2 regions of the Paenibacillus hexagrammi genome follow, and region 1 is predicted to be linked to the other one. Evidence: riboswitches for the same ligand, from Rfam matches in the RefSeq annotation. Region 1 holds a riboswitch; the other holds the start of a gene.

Region 1 (5,766 bases):
ATCCGCCAGTTCTTGGTTAGATTTCCCTTTTGCAATTAATCGCAGTACTTCCATTTCCCGTTCTGTAAGCTCTTCATGCGGAGCGCTCGCCGGCTTCGGCTGGCGAAAACGGTTCATAATCTTAGAGGCCACCTGAGATTCCAGAATCGATTGGCCGTTAGCAGCCGCGCGAATAGCTTGTGCGATTTCTGAAGCCCGCGACGTCTTCAATAAATAGCTGAATGCGCCCGCTTCGATAACCGGGTACATTTTTTCATCGTCAAGAAAGCTGGTTAGTACAATCACCTTGCACTCCGGATACAGCTGCAGCAGCTTGCGTGTTGTCTCAATGCCATCCATACCCTCCATGACCAGGTCCATAAGAACCACATCCGGCTTGTACTCCTGTGCCAGACGTATGCCATCCTGTCCATTGCTGGCCTCTCCGACAACCTCGATTCCATCTTCAGTGCCAAGCACTGCGGCCAGCCCGATTCTCACCATCTCATGATCATCTACAAGAAGTACTTTAATATTCGATTCCATGATTCGATACTCCTCTCCTTGCACCTGTCTCCCAGCACTTCCCATAGGGGAATTATCTGCTCACAAATTATGGCTCCTGCCCAATTAGCGGAACCCGGATTTCGATCCTCGTTCCCCGCTCGGGCGCTGTAATGATATGTAAATGCCCGCCAATCTCATTCACGCGTTCTTTCATCGAGACAATACCATAGGACGCATGCTTCTTAGCATCCAAATCAAACCCTACGCCGTCATCGCGAATGGACAAACGTATACCATCTGGGCGATGCAGGAGCTTGACCTCCAGCTTGTTCGCCTTGGAGTGCCGCAGCGCATTAGACAGCGCCTCCTGCACGATACGAAACAGGTGATCCTCGATCCCCTTGGGCAGCCGAATTTCATCGTCCATATCCCATGAAATCTCCATCGGAACCTTGGCCGCTAATTCACGCAGCAGCTCAACAAGGCCTTCGGACAAGCGCTTTCCTTCCAGATGCACCGGCCGTAAATGAAGCAGCAGGGCTCTCATCTCGGATTGAGCAACTGAAGCCATTTCTTCGATAAGATGAATTTGCCGCTGAGCTTTGCTGAAATCCTTATCCAGCGTCCGCCCCACTGCCGTAGCCGTCATAGATATGGCAAACAATTGCTGACTAACCGCGTCATGCAGCTCTCTAGCCAATCTTTGGCGTTCTTCAATGACCGCCGATAGCCTCGCCTTCTCAGCAAGCTCCGCATTATCATTAGAGAGCCGCTGGAGGGAAGTAACCTGTTCCTCCCATTTCTTCATCACTCGACCCAGCTGCTCGCCGAGTCTACCGATTTCGTCTTCACCGTGCTCAAAGCCACCGCGGCTAAAGGTTCCCTTTTCCAGCTGGATCATCGTCTCCATAAGAGGCTCCAGCCTGCGGGTGACACGATTGCTGCTCCAGAAGCCGTAGACGGCTCCGATGACTAGCACTGACCCAACTACCAGGAAGCTGATCTGCACACCTTCCTGCCAGGTGCGGAATGGAACGATCATATTACGAGAGCTGAGAAAATATAAAACTGCTCCTAAAATGATCAGACTGAAAAGAATGGATTCCCCCATGCTGCGCCATATCATATTCGTTAACTTTCTTTTATAGCCGTCCAAGCACGGTCCTCCTTCTCCAGCCTGGTCCGGATCCCCGGATCAACTTACAAAATTTTAATGTCCACATCTCCTACGATGTAAGAGACAACTAGTTTCACTCGATGGTCCGCCCACTCATAATTACTGGACTCCCAGATAAGCTTGTTCAACACACCAGCTTCTTTTTCCCGTCCTGCTGCTATTTGACCCATTATCACAGATGAGGTGACGGAAATACCTATATCTTCAGGTACGATAATATCAACATCGCCAATGACGCCTTGAAGAATGAGCGTCGTTTCTTTTTTCTCGAGGATCGCGAGAGATAGGTCAATATAAGTTTCACCGATGACGTACCAAATGCTGCTATTACGCAGAATCCACGGCTCTCGTCCCAATCTCATGCTGTCGATAATTTTATGCTTCTGGTTGTACGATTCGTCTTTAGGGAATTGCTTGGATCGAATAAAATAAAGTCCCAACAAAATCAAAACAATGGAAATGACGATGGACAGATGGTTGGCAAATAAGATGACAATTCCCGCACCGATCAGCACATAGCCTTTTCGTTCTCTTCGCGATCTGATTCGATGAATACCCAATAGAACGAGGAGAATCGCAAGAATGGGAAAAAAGCCGACCGTATGATCCAGAAGTAAAAAAAGACCGGCCCCGATCAGCAGCAGCGCTGTATTCCGGCTTCGGTTAGGTTTCGTATCTTCTCCCATGTTGCACCTCCTCTGGCTGCTCGATTATAAGATAGGCTGTACACATTGTGGTAAAAAGCCGCTGTGACCGCATTATTCTAGCATACCATAAGAATCTGCGCCCTCCAAGATGAAAAGACGCGACCAGCGCTGCTCTCCGCGCACAGCCCTGCCCCATTTTGGGTGCGACTTGGAGGCGCGTAAGTTGCATGGCGAGCGCTAGCGTGTGGCGCATAGGGCGCATACTCACGTGCGCGCGGCTGCGCCGAGGGCGGACTCGCGGGCTGCGCGGCTGCGCCGAGGACGCGGACTCGCGGGCTGCACGGCTGCGCCGAGGGCGCGGACTCGTGGGCTGCACGGCTGCGCCGAGGGCGGACTCGCGGGCTGCGCGGCTGCGCCAAGGGCGCGGACTCGCGGGCTGCACGGCTGCGCCGAGGGGCGCACATGCTCGTGCTGCGTGGCTGCGCCAAGGGCGCGGACTCGCGGGCTGCGCGGCTGCGCCGAGGACGCGGACTCGCGGGCTGCACGGCTGCGCCGAGGGCGCACTCGCGGGCTGCGCGGCTGCGCCAAGGGCGCACATGCTCGTGCTGTGCGGCACGCTACTTCCGGGAGCGCGCCCGCCCTTCACAGCCGCTGAAGCGGCTGTGCTGCCACTCCTCCCGGAGTCTGCCGCGCACGGCGCGCAGCTCCTCCCGCAAGTTGCAGCTCGCCTCCTTCAGCGTCTCGCGCGACAGCACGGCCGCTTCACGCAGGCCGTGCCAAGCCTCGCGGCCGAGCTCGCGGCCCGCGTGTTCCAGCTCGCGCAGCGCTTCGCGCGAGCCTGCGTCATCATGCGGCCCTGCGCCCCGCGGCCGCATATTGCCTGCAGCGGCGCGAAGCCGCTGCAGCTCCTCTGCTAGTGCCAGGATATCATCCTGGCACTTCCTGTACTGCGCGCGGAGGTCTTCGCGCGCAGCCTCCAGGCGCAGCTTCTCCTGCAGCGCACGCCGCGCCAGGTCCTCGTCGCCAGCTCGCATCGCAAGCTCGGCCTGCTCCGTGCGGAGCTCAGCAAGCTCCTCCGCGTCAACACATTGCAGCCGCAGCTCAACAGCTCGCTGCAGCGCTTCATGATAGCGCTGCTCTGCTGCTTCTATTTCCGATATAGAAAAACCGTATCCGGTCCCCATCTGCCCAACCCGCTTCATACCCATTGTCAATTCCGCCCCTTTACATTCCGAATCTTATGCTTCTATCGTAATCCAAACACTTCACTCTCAAAACGGACTCCCGACTGTATTTCATACTGGACTTAAGTCCAGGTTCCGCCGCACACTTCCACATTTTGGCCGTTGTTGGCCTATAGCCACGATGATAATATAATTGGAGCCGAGTCCGGAGCTCCTCATGCGCCGGTACGGGGGACGATATACTTGGGGTGAATGTGTGCTGTTTCAGAGGCAAACTAGGGAGAACCTTCTTCCCGAACCCGTCAACTAACCTCGGAGGCTTCACTAGAAGGAGGAATCCAATTGAATATTGCTTTAAAAGGGCTGGCTAGCCTAGCTGTGTCTATGACCGTATTGGCAGGAGGCTTATTTTCCCCGCTTCATGCGAATGCAGCCGAGATGGAAGTGAAAGTGCAGGTCAACGATGACCTTGTACAATTTCCGGATGCACAGCCTTTTTTGGACAACAACCATTTTACGCAAGTACCGGTTCGCTTCGTTACAGAGAAGCTTGGATATGCGCTCCATTGGGAAAAAGATGGAGATAAGATCAAAGTGACTTTAAATAATGAGAAACACACGATAACGTTGATCTCAGGGGAAAAAGAAGCAGTCATTGACAATACGCCGGTAGAAATGGACACACACGCCGAATTTCAAGAGGGCCGTGTCTATGTTCCTCTCCGATTCATATCAGAGGCATCCGATGTGCCCGTGCAGTGGGATGCTAGCAGCAATTTAGCTATTTTAAACAAAGACGGCAACCAGCACTCCCCGGATTACCAGGAATTCGAGGCAACCGCTTATTCAGCCGATCCTGCCGAGAACGGCGGCTACGCGGCGTTTGATTTTATGGGCAATCCACTCATGCTGGGAACTGTGGCTGTAGATCCTTCTGTTATCCCGCTGGGTTCCAAGCTGTATATCGAAGGGTACTCATTTGACGGGCTTCCTGCTGGCGGTATGTATGCTTATGCTACGGATACAGGTGGTTCTGTAAAAGGCAACCATCTAGACATCTTTATACCCGCCTCCAAAGAATCGTTAAAGCAATTCGGCATTCAAAAAATTAAAGTGTATAAGTTATCCGAATAAGGACATCTAACGAAAACTAAGCTGGTTGCTGAACAAGGAATGACTATTCCTTACAGCATTCCGGCTTTTTTTCATGTTCCTCACAAATATTGCCTCGGCTTCATGGCGAATAGGTTGGAGAAAAGGGTCAAAGACTATCTCCAAAGGAGGTAACGACCCATGGCTAAGCTCCATCGTAAACTGCTCGTTGCCGCTCAGCTTGCCGCTTCCTTAACCCTCATGACAGGAGCTGTTCCTGTTCCGCAAACTCAGGTAGTTTCAAAAGTTCAGACCACTCAAAAGCTGGTCGCCCTCACGTTTGACGACGGTCCGAATCCCGTCTATACGCCGCAGGTTCTGGATGTACTCAAGCAGTACGATGCGAAAGCAACTTTTTTTGTGTTGGGGAAAAGAGTCCAGATGTACCCTCAAATCGCGATCCGCGAAGTCAATGAGGGGCATGAAATCGCCAACCACACCTACGACCATCATTTTCTGCGGCATGTCTCTCCTAATAAGCTTAAGGAGGAAATCGAACAGACGCAGGATATTATTTTTGATATCACCGAGCAAGTTCCTCACGTGTTTCGCCCTCCCGGCGGTTACTACGATCAATCATTGATTGAACTGGCCAAACAGGATCGTTTTACAGTTGTCATGTGGTCCTGGTATCAAGATACGAAGGATTGGAAGAAGCCCGGTGTTGATAAAATCGTCAGCTCCGTCCTAACTCATATTCATAACGGAGACATTATCCTGTTTCATGATCTGCAGGGCGATTGCTCCCAAACCGTTGAAGCATTAAAGATTCTACTGCCAGAGCTCAAAAAACAAGGCTATCAATTTCTAACGGTCACCGATCTGATAGCAAAAATGAACAAGTAAAGGAAACCTCATAATGAAAGATTTGATAAAGTCAATAACGCTCATGCTGGGATTATTGCTATTCGGTGCTCCTCCTCTTTCCCTTACGGCATCAGAGATCACGCCCCAGGCAGAAGTGTTCCAACCATCCACCGAAAAAGTGATCGCCCGGTTTCCTTGTACGGAACAGGTCCGCGATGAGACCGCTGCGTGGATCGCTTCCATCACGGAACTATATGGACAACCGGAAATTCCAGAACCCAAAGACGGCCTTGTGGTCCACATCCCACTACAG
Region 2 (5,766 bases), 190 kb from region 1:
ATGCTTATATTGACCGGCCTGCTTTATCTGTAACTGACTTACACGAGCTGCCCATGATCCTTTTTTCCAAAGGAACCTGGTACCGCGTTCTCATGGACGAGCTGTTTCACCGCTTTGCTGTATTTCCAGAGGTTCAGATGGAGATCGACTCCTTTGAAGCAATACTGCGCTTGGTATCCACCTGCAAAACCGCAACTTTGCTGCCCCGCTCTTATTTACGGGAGGATCTCATTCCGAACAACCAGCTCATGCTGCGCAACTTGACCGAGCTCGAGGAGACGAAACGGACAACATCCCTGATCTATACTGATGAGGCGGAATCGAACGCAGTAGCCATGAATTTCGTACAAAAAGCAACTCGCTATTTCGAGGAATCAAACAAATAAACCTCTTCACGCTCTTGGCCGAAAAACTAGCCAACCAGCATAAAGAGGTTCTTTATGGTTATCTCAAAGTATGAATTTGTATCCAACCCCCCAAACAGTTCGGATCCGCTTGGGCTGCTTTGGATTTTCCTCAACCTTCTTCCGTAAGTTCGCGATATGCACGTCGATTGCCCGGTCCGTGACAAAAGAGTCAAAGCCCCTGACGGTGTTGATCAAGTCCTCTCTGCTGAACACCCGTCCCGGGTGATTCACAAAGCATCTCATAATCTCAAATTCGGAGTAAGTGGTATTAACCAACCCTCCCTTGACCCACATGGACCTGGAGTCGGCATCCAGACTTATCATAGTATCGGATATTTCCGTACTACGCACCTCTTGGTGAAATTCTGCTTCCTCCATCGACGCTTCCTGTACACGGGCCTGGTAAATCTTCGCTCTCCGCAGCAGCGCCTGCACTCTAGCACTCATCTCGTGCATACTGAACGGTTTACTAAGAAAATCGTCCGCCCCCACCGTTAAAGCGCTTACACGTTCTACTACTTTGTTTTTCATAGACACGATCATGATCGGCACCATCGAAGTTTCCCGCACCTGCTTGCATAATTCAAGACCATCCATATCCGGCAGCATCAAATCCAACAGAATCACATCCGGTTCAAACGAAGCGATAGCATGCAGCCCTTCTTCGCCATTTCCCTTTCTCATTACCCGGAAGCCTTCTTCCCCCAAATACATGGAGACCATGTCGCCAACCATTACATCATCTTCAATTACAAGCACCTTATCCATGTACGCCCACCTCTGCTCATCATTCATTTGTTAGAAAAGTATGAGGAAATCGTCAGGTAAGCCTTCAATTGTCTGTCTATGATGGTAGAAAAGTGTCGAAATACTTTATGTAATCTTAATATACAATAGAAATCATCCTGCCAACAAGTAAAAATGTTAGTTTTTTGTTAACACAGAAAAAGACCGGTTCGGCATCTCTGTCCAAAACCCGGTCTATGAAGATGATTGCTAGCGCTGAAGCTCTAACGGATTACTTCATGTTCAAACTCTTCGATCTGATCATTCGTGCCAATAATCACCATGACGTCTTTCTCATTCACTACATCGGTAGCCATTGGTGCGATGATGACCCCGTTCTTCTTATTAATCGCCACAACGCTGCAGCCGTATTTAGCCCGTGGGTCTAGCTCCTTAATCGATAACCCGCAAAGACGCTTGGGCACCGAGAGCTCTACAATGGTGTAATCCTTAGACAGTTCTATGTAATCCAGCAAATTAGGCGAAACCAACTGGTGGGCGACGCGAATGCCCATATCCCGTTCCGGATAAATTACGCGATCTACCCCGATCTTATTCAGTACCTTCCCGTGAAGTTCCGATAGGGCTTTGGCGACCACCATTTTCACACCTAAATCCTTGAGGACAATCGCCGTTAAAATGCTCGCTTGGATATCGTCACCTATCGCTACAACCGCACAGTCAAAATTACGCACGCCCAGAGATTTGAGAACCTCCTCGTCCGTTGAGTCCGCCACAACGGTGTGTGTGAGCTCCGAGCTCATCTCATCAACTGCTTCCTCGTCCTTGTCGATGCCAAGAACCTCATACCCAAGCTTAATCAGCTCCTTGGATAAACTCGATCCAAACCGGCCAAGACCGATGACGGCATATTGATTCTTCTTCATTTCTATGTTCCCCTATCCAATCGTGATTTTACCCTCTGGGTATCTATACAATTCCTTCTCTTGCTTCGGTTGTAAGGCGAATGCCAATGTAAGCAGTCCCAGTCGGCCGGCGAACATGATCAAGATAATCATGATTTTGCCAAACACCGTAAGCGACGGAGTAAGTCCCATTGATAGTCCCACCGTGCTGAACGCAGAGGTCACTTCAAACAAAATTTTCAAAAATTGCGCATCCTCCGTTGTTGACAGCAGCATGGCCACGAAGATAACGACAATCAAGGCAATCATCGTCAGCGTAATCGCTTTAAGAATGCGGTCCTTCGCCAAACGAAAACGGAAAATCACAATATCTTCCTTGCCTCGGATCATCGTAATGATCGCCGCGATCAGAATGGCAAACGTCGTCGTCTTAATCCCGCCCCCGTTGAGCCAGGTGAAGCACCGATAAACATGAGAATCACCATGAAGAACTGAGTAGCCTGCCGCATAGAGCCGATGTCAATCGTATTCGGTCCGGCAGTTCTAGGAGCTACGGACTGGAAGAAGGATGAAAGAATTTTTCCGCCAAAGTTCAAAGGCTCAAGCGTCATCGTGTTCGAATATTCAAACGTAAAAATCACGATGGCTCCAAGCAGGATGAGAAGCCCGTTCATAATCAAAACAACCTTAGAATGAAGCGAAAGCTTTCTCGTCTTGCGATACTCCAGTAAATCCGACATGACGATAAATCCCAAGCCGCCGAGCACCACAGTCACCATAGCTACCACATTCACTACAAAATCATCAGCATAAGCGGTAAAGGAAGCAAATGGAGCATCAACCGTTCCGAAAAGATCAAATCCGGCATTATTGAACATCGAAATCGAATGCCAAATTCCAAAATATATAGCCTTAGGTAGATCCATATCAAAGGACCAGCGAATTGTAAAAATAACAGCTGCAATGGCTTCAATACCAAGAGAATAAATGATGACCTTGCGGATCAAGCGCACGATACCTTCCATGCTGCCTTGGTTAAAAGCCTCTTGTAATAAAAGCCTTTCCTTCAGCGTAATTTTCTTACGTAGGACAAAGGCGAACAAGGTGGCCATGGTCATAAAACCGAGCCCGCCAATCTGGATCAAGGTTATAATGACAATTTGACCGAACATGGTGTAAGTCGAGCCGGTATCGACGACTACGAGCCCGGTTACGCAAGTAGCTGACGTTGCCGTGAAAAAGGCGTCAAGAAAATGCACGGATTCGCCAGTAACTGAGGCAATCGGCAAAGAGAGAAGCCCTGTTCCCAACAAAATGATGATTGCAAAGCCAAGCACCAGAATTTGTGGAGGCGTGAGCCGCCAGATCGTTAACTTTTTCATAAATCCCCCTGTACACACGCAAAAAAGACACTGGAAATCCAATGCCTTATCGCTATGGTTCCTGACGTAAAGCCTACGAGGTTAGCTGACGGATTCGGATGCGCGCGGTCACCCTATTTGCTGTAACATGAAAAGTCTTAGCAAAATTCACCCCAATTACATGGTTCCCCCGTTTTCAACAAGAAATTCGGCTTTTTATTCAATTGATATGAATTATATATCTCTTTTGGCATCCGCACAAAGTTGGTTTTCGGGCTTTTGAGGTTATATAAGGAGGAATCGCTCGTTTCTGAGGAGCTAAGGAGGGTTTTACAACTCGAAATCAAGCATTTGCCCGCGATTGCGTTTTATTTTGAAAGAATTGGCTTTCTTTTTCATCTGTGATACTTTTATTTTATCCGTTTATAAAAATGAACCATAAAGGGGTTGAGCCCTGTACATGAACCGACTGAAGCTGAACCGTCCGCTATTGATCCTCGCCTGCATAGGAATCGTGCTTTACTTCGGGATTAATATGTGGTCCGGTCTGCAGTCCGACGAAGCGGCACCGAGTGAGAATCCGACCATCGCAAAGCAGCAGGCTGCAGAAGCAGCAGCGCAATTTATTCAAGACAGATACGGAATTACGATCTCAAGCACAAAGACCTTCGTCGTGTACCAATCGAAAAAGACACGAAGCGGCTATCTCCAGAAAGAGCATATCGTCGAGGCTTACAGTCTCAAGTACGGTGAACGATTTCCCATCGATTACTATCAAGTTACAGTCTTGGAACCTGAGACCAAGCGGCAGTTCCAGGTAGAAGTGAACTACACGAATGCGCATATTTTCGGCTGGAAAGAGACCGACACCAAGGCCCTTCGCAGCGCACCCATCAGCCGGCAAAGAGCTGATCTGCTGTCCCGGCAGGAAATGACGCGGCTCGGATTTAACCCCGATGATTTTGTAGCTGTAGACGATTCTAGCTCAGAGAACCCGACAGCCTCCAATGCAAACACCTATCTATATGAGAAGCAGTCGGATGCGATCGGGAGCTCGAAGCTTCGGCTTCAGCTTGATTTTGATGATCAAGCGATCATTGGAAGCACTGTACAATTTAGCATTCCCCCGGAGCACCAGGCTTGGTTGGATCAGCAAGACCGTTCCGCATCGATCATGACTTGGATTAGTATGGGATTTACATTTCTCATGTCCATTGCGGCTGTCGTGTACGCGGTAAAATACCGCAAACAGATGGAATTTCGCAGAGGCCTGCTGCTGACGATCCTTTTTACCACCATTTATATCGCCAACAATATCAATATGTATCCTGCTTTTAAAGCGATGGCGGGCTATGAAAACGGTGGATTGGCAACGCTATTGAGCACGCTGTTTATGAATGTGGTGACGATGCTGCTGGGGTTGTCCGTCTATATCTCGCTTACTGCAGGAAGCAAGCTATGGGAGATTTCCGGGAAAACGCATATCTGGTCCACATGGAAGGATTCCTCTTTCGGTTCGGAGGTCAGCTCCGGCATGGGGCGGGGCTACTTGATTGCCTTATTCATTCTAGGCGTCCAGCAGGTTCTCTTCTTTGCCGGTGAAGCAAATTTCGATGTGTGGGCCGTGAACGATCCTACAGACTCTGTGCTGAATCAGCTCGAGCCCAAGCTCTTCCCGCTTATGGCCTGGGCCGCAGCGATCTCGGAAGAAGCAGCATATCGCGTGCTGGGGATCCTGCTCTTTAAGAAGCTGCTTCGCAACAACTTTATTGCCGTTCTGATTCCAAGTATCATTTGGGCGGCCAGCCACACGCAATATCCGATCTACCCTGTATATACCCGCTTGATTGAAGTGACCGTCATCGGCATGATTCTTGGGTATGTGTTTCTCAAGTACGGCTTCCTGACCTCCCTGTTCGCGCATGCGAGCATGGACAGCATTTTGATGGGCCTTTCGCTGTTCTCGCTGGGGAAACCGAGCGATGTGCTCACCGGTATCTTCTATGTCCTGCTTCCGGCACTTGCTGGGCTTGTCATCGCCTGGCTGCACCGTAAAACGTGTCCACGAAGCCCTATTCGTTCATTGACGTAAAAAGGCGGCTCCCCTTATTCTTGGGGAGCCGTTGCTGTTTCACCTTGCAGTGCTTGAAGAATGTCGCGCGCCAGCTTTTCACCAATGCCCAGAGGCTTAAAGTCTTCGACTTGAGCCTCTTTTATTTTGCGAACCGAGCCGAAATGCTTTAAGAGAGCCTTGCGCCGCTTCTCGCCGATACCGGGAATGGAATCGAGTTGGGAGACGACCATCGACTTGGCCCTTGTTTCCCTGTGGAATGTAATGGCGAAGCG

The links. A riboswitch is a leader RNA that binds a small molecule or an ion and turns the genes downstream of it on or off. The one in region 1 is predicted to bind cyclic di-AMP.
Region 2: linked by a shared signal. The riboswitch ahead of L0M14_RS21445 (TrkH family potassium uptake protein) and the one ahead of L0M14_RS22395 (stalk domain-containing protein) in region 1 are both predicted to bind cyclic di-AMP.

Annotation. Positions count from the first base shown of each region.
Region 1 is NZ_CP090978.1:4,945,987-4,951,752, forward strand. Features, by position in the region: gene L0M14_RS22375 (response regulator transcription factor) at 1-525, opposite strand, end outside; gene L0M14_RS22380 (sensor histidine kinase) at 593-1,642, opposite strand; gene liaF (cell wall-active antibiotics response protein LiaF) at 1,687-2,349, opposite strand; gene L0M14_RS22390 (PspA/IM30 family protein) at 2,928-3,518, opposite strand; cyclic di-AMP (ydaO/yuaA leader) riboswitch at 3,682-3,830, shown strand; gene L0M14_RS22395 (stalk domain-containing protein) at 3,837-4,628, shown strand; gene L0M14_RS22400 (polysaccharide deacetylase family protein) at 4,788-5,492, shown strand.
Region 2 is NZ_CP090978.1:4,756,027-4,761,792, forward strand. Features, by position in the region: gene L0M14_RS21430 (LysR family transcriptional regulator) at 1-386, shown strand, start outside; gene L0M14_RS21435 (response regulator transcription factor) at 450-1,175, opposite strand; gene L0M14_RS21440 (potassium channel family protein) at 1,418-2,080, opposite strand; partial or broken gene L0M14_RS21445 (TrkH family potassium uptake protein) at 2,093-3,441, opposite strand; cyclic di-AMP (ydaO/yuaA leader) riboswitch at 3,497-3,644, opposite strand; gene L0M14_RS21450 (CPBP family glutamic-type intramembrane protease) at 3,881-5,512, shown strand; gene uvrC (excinuclease ABC subunit UvrC) at 5,527-5,766, opposite strand, start outside.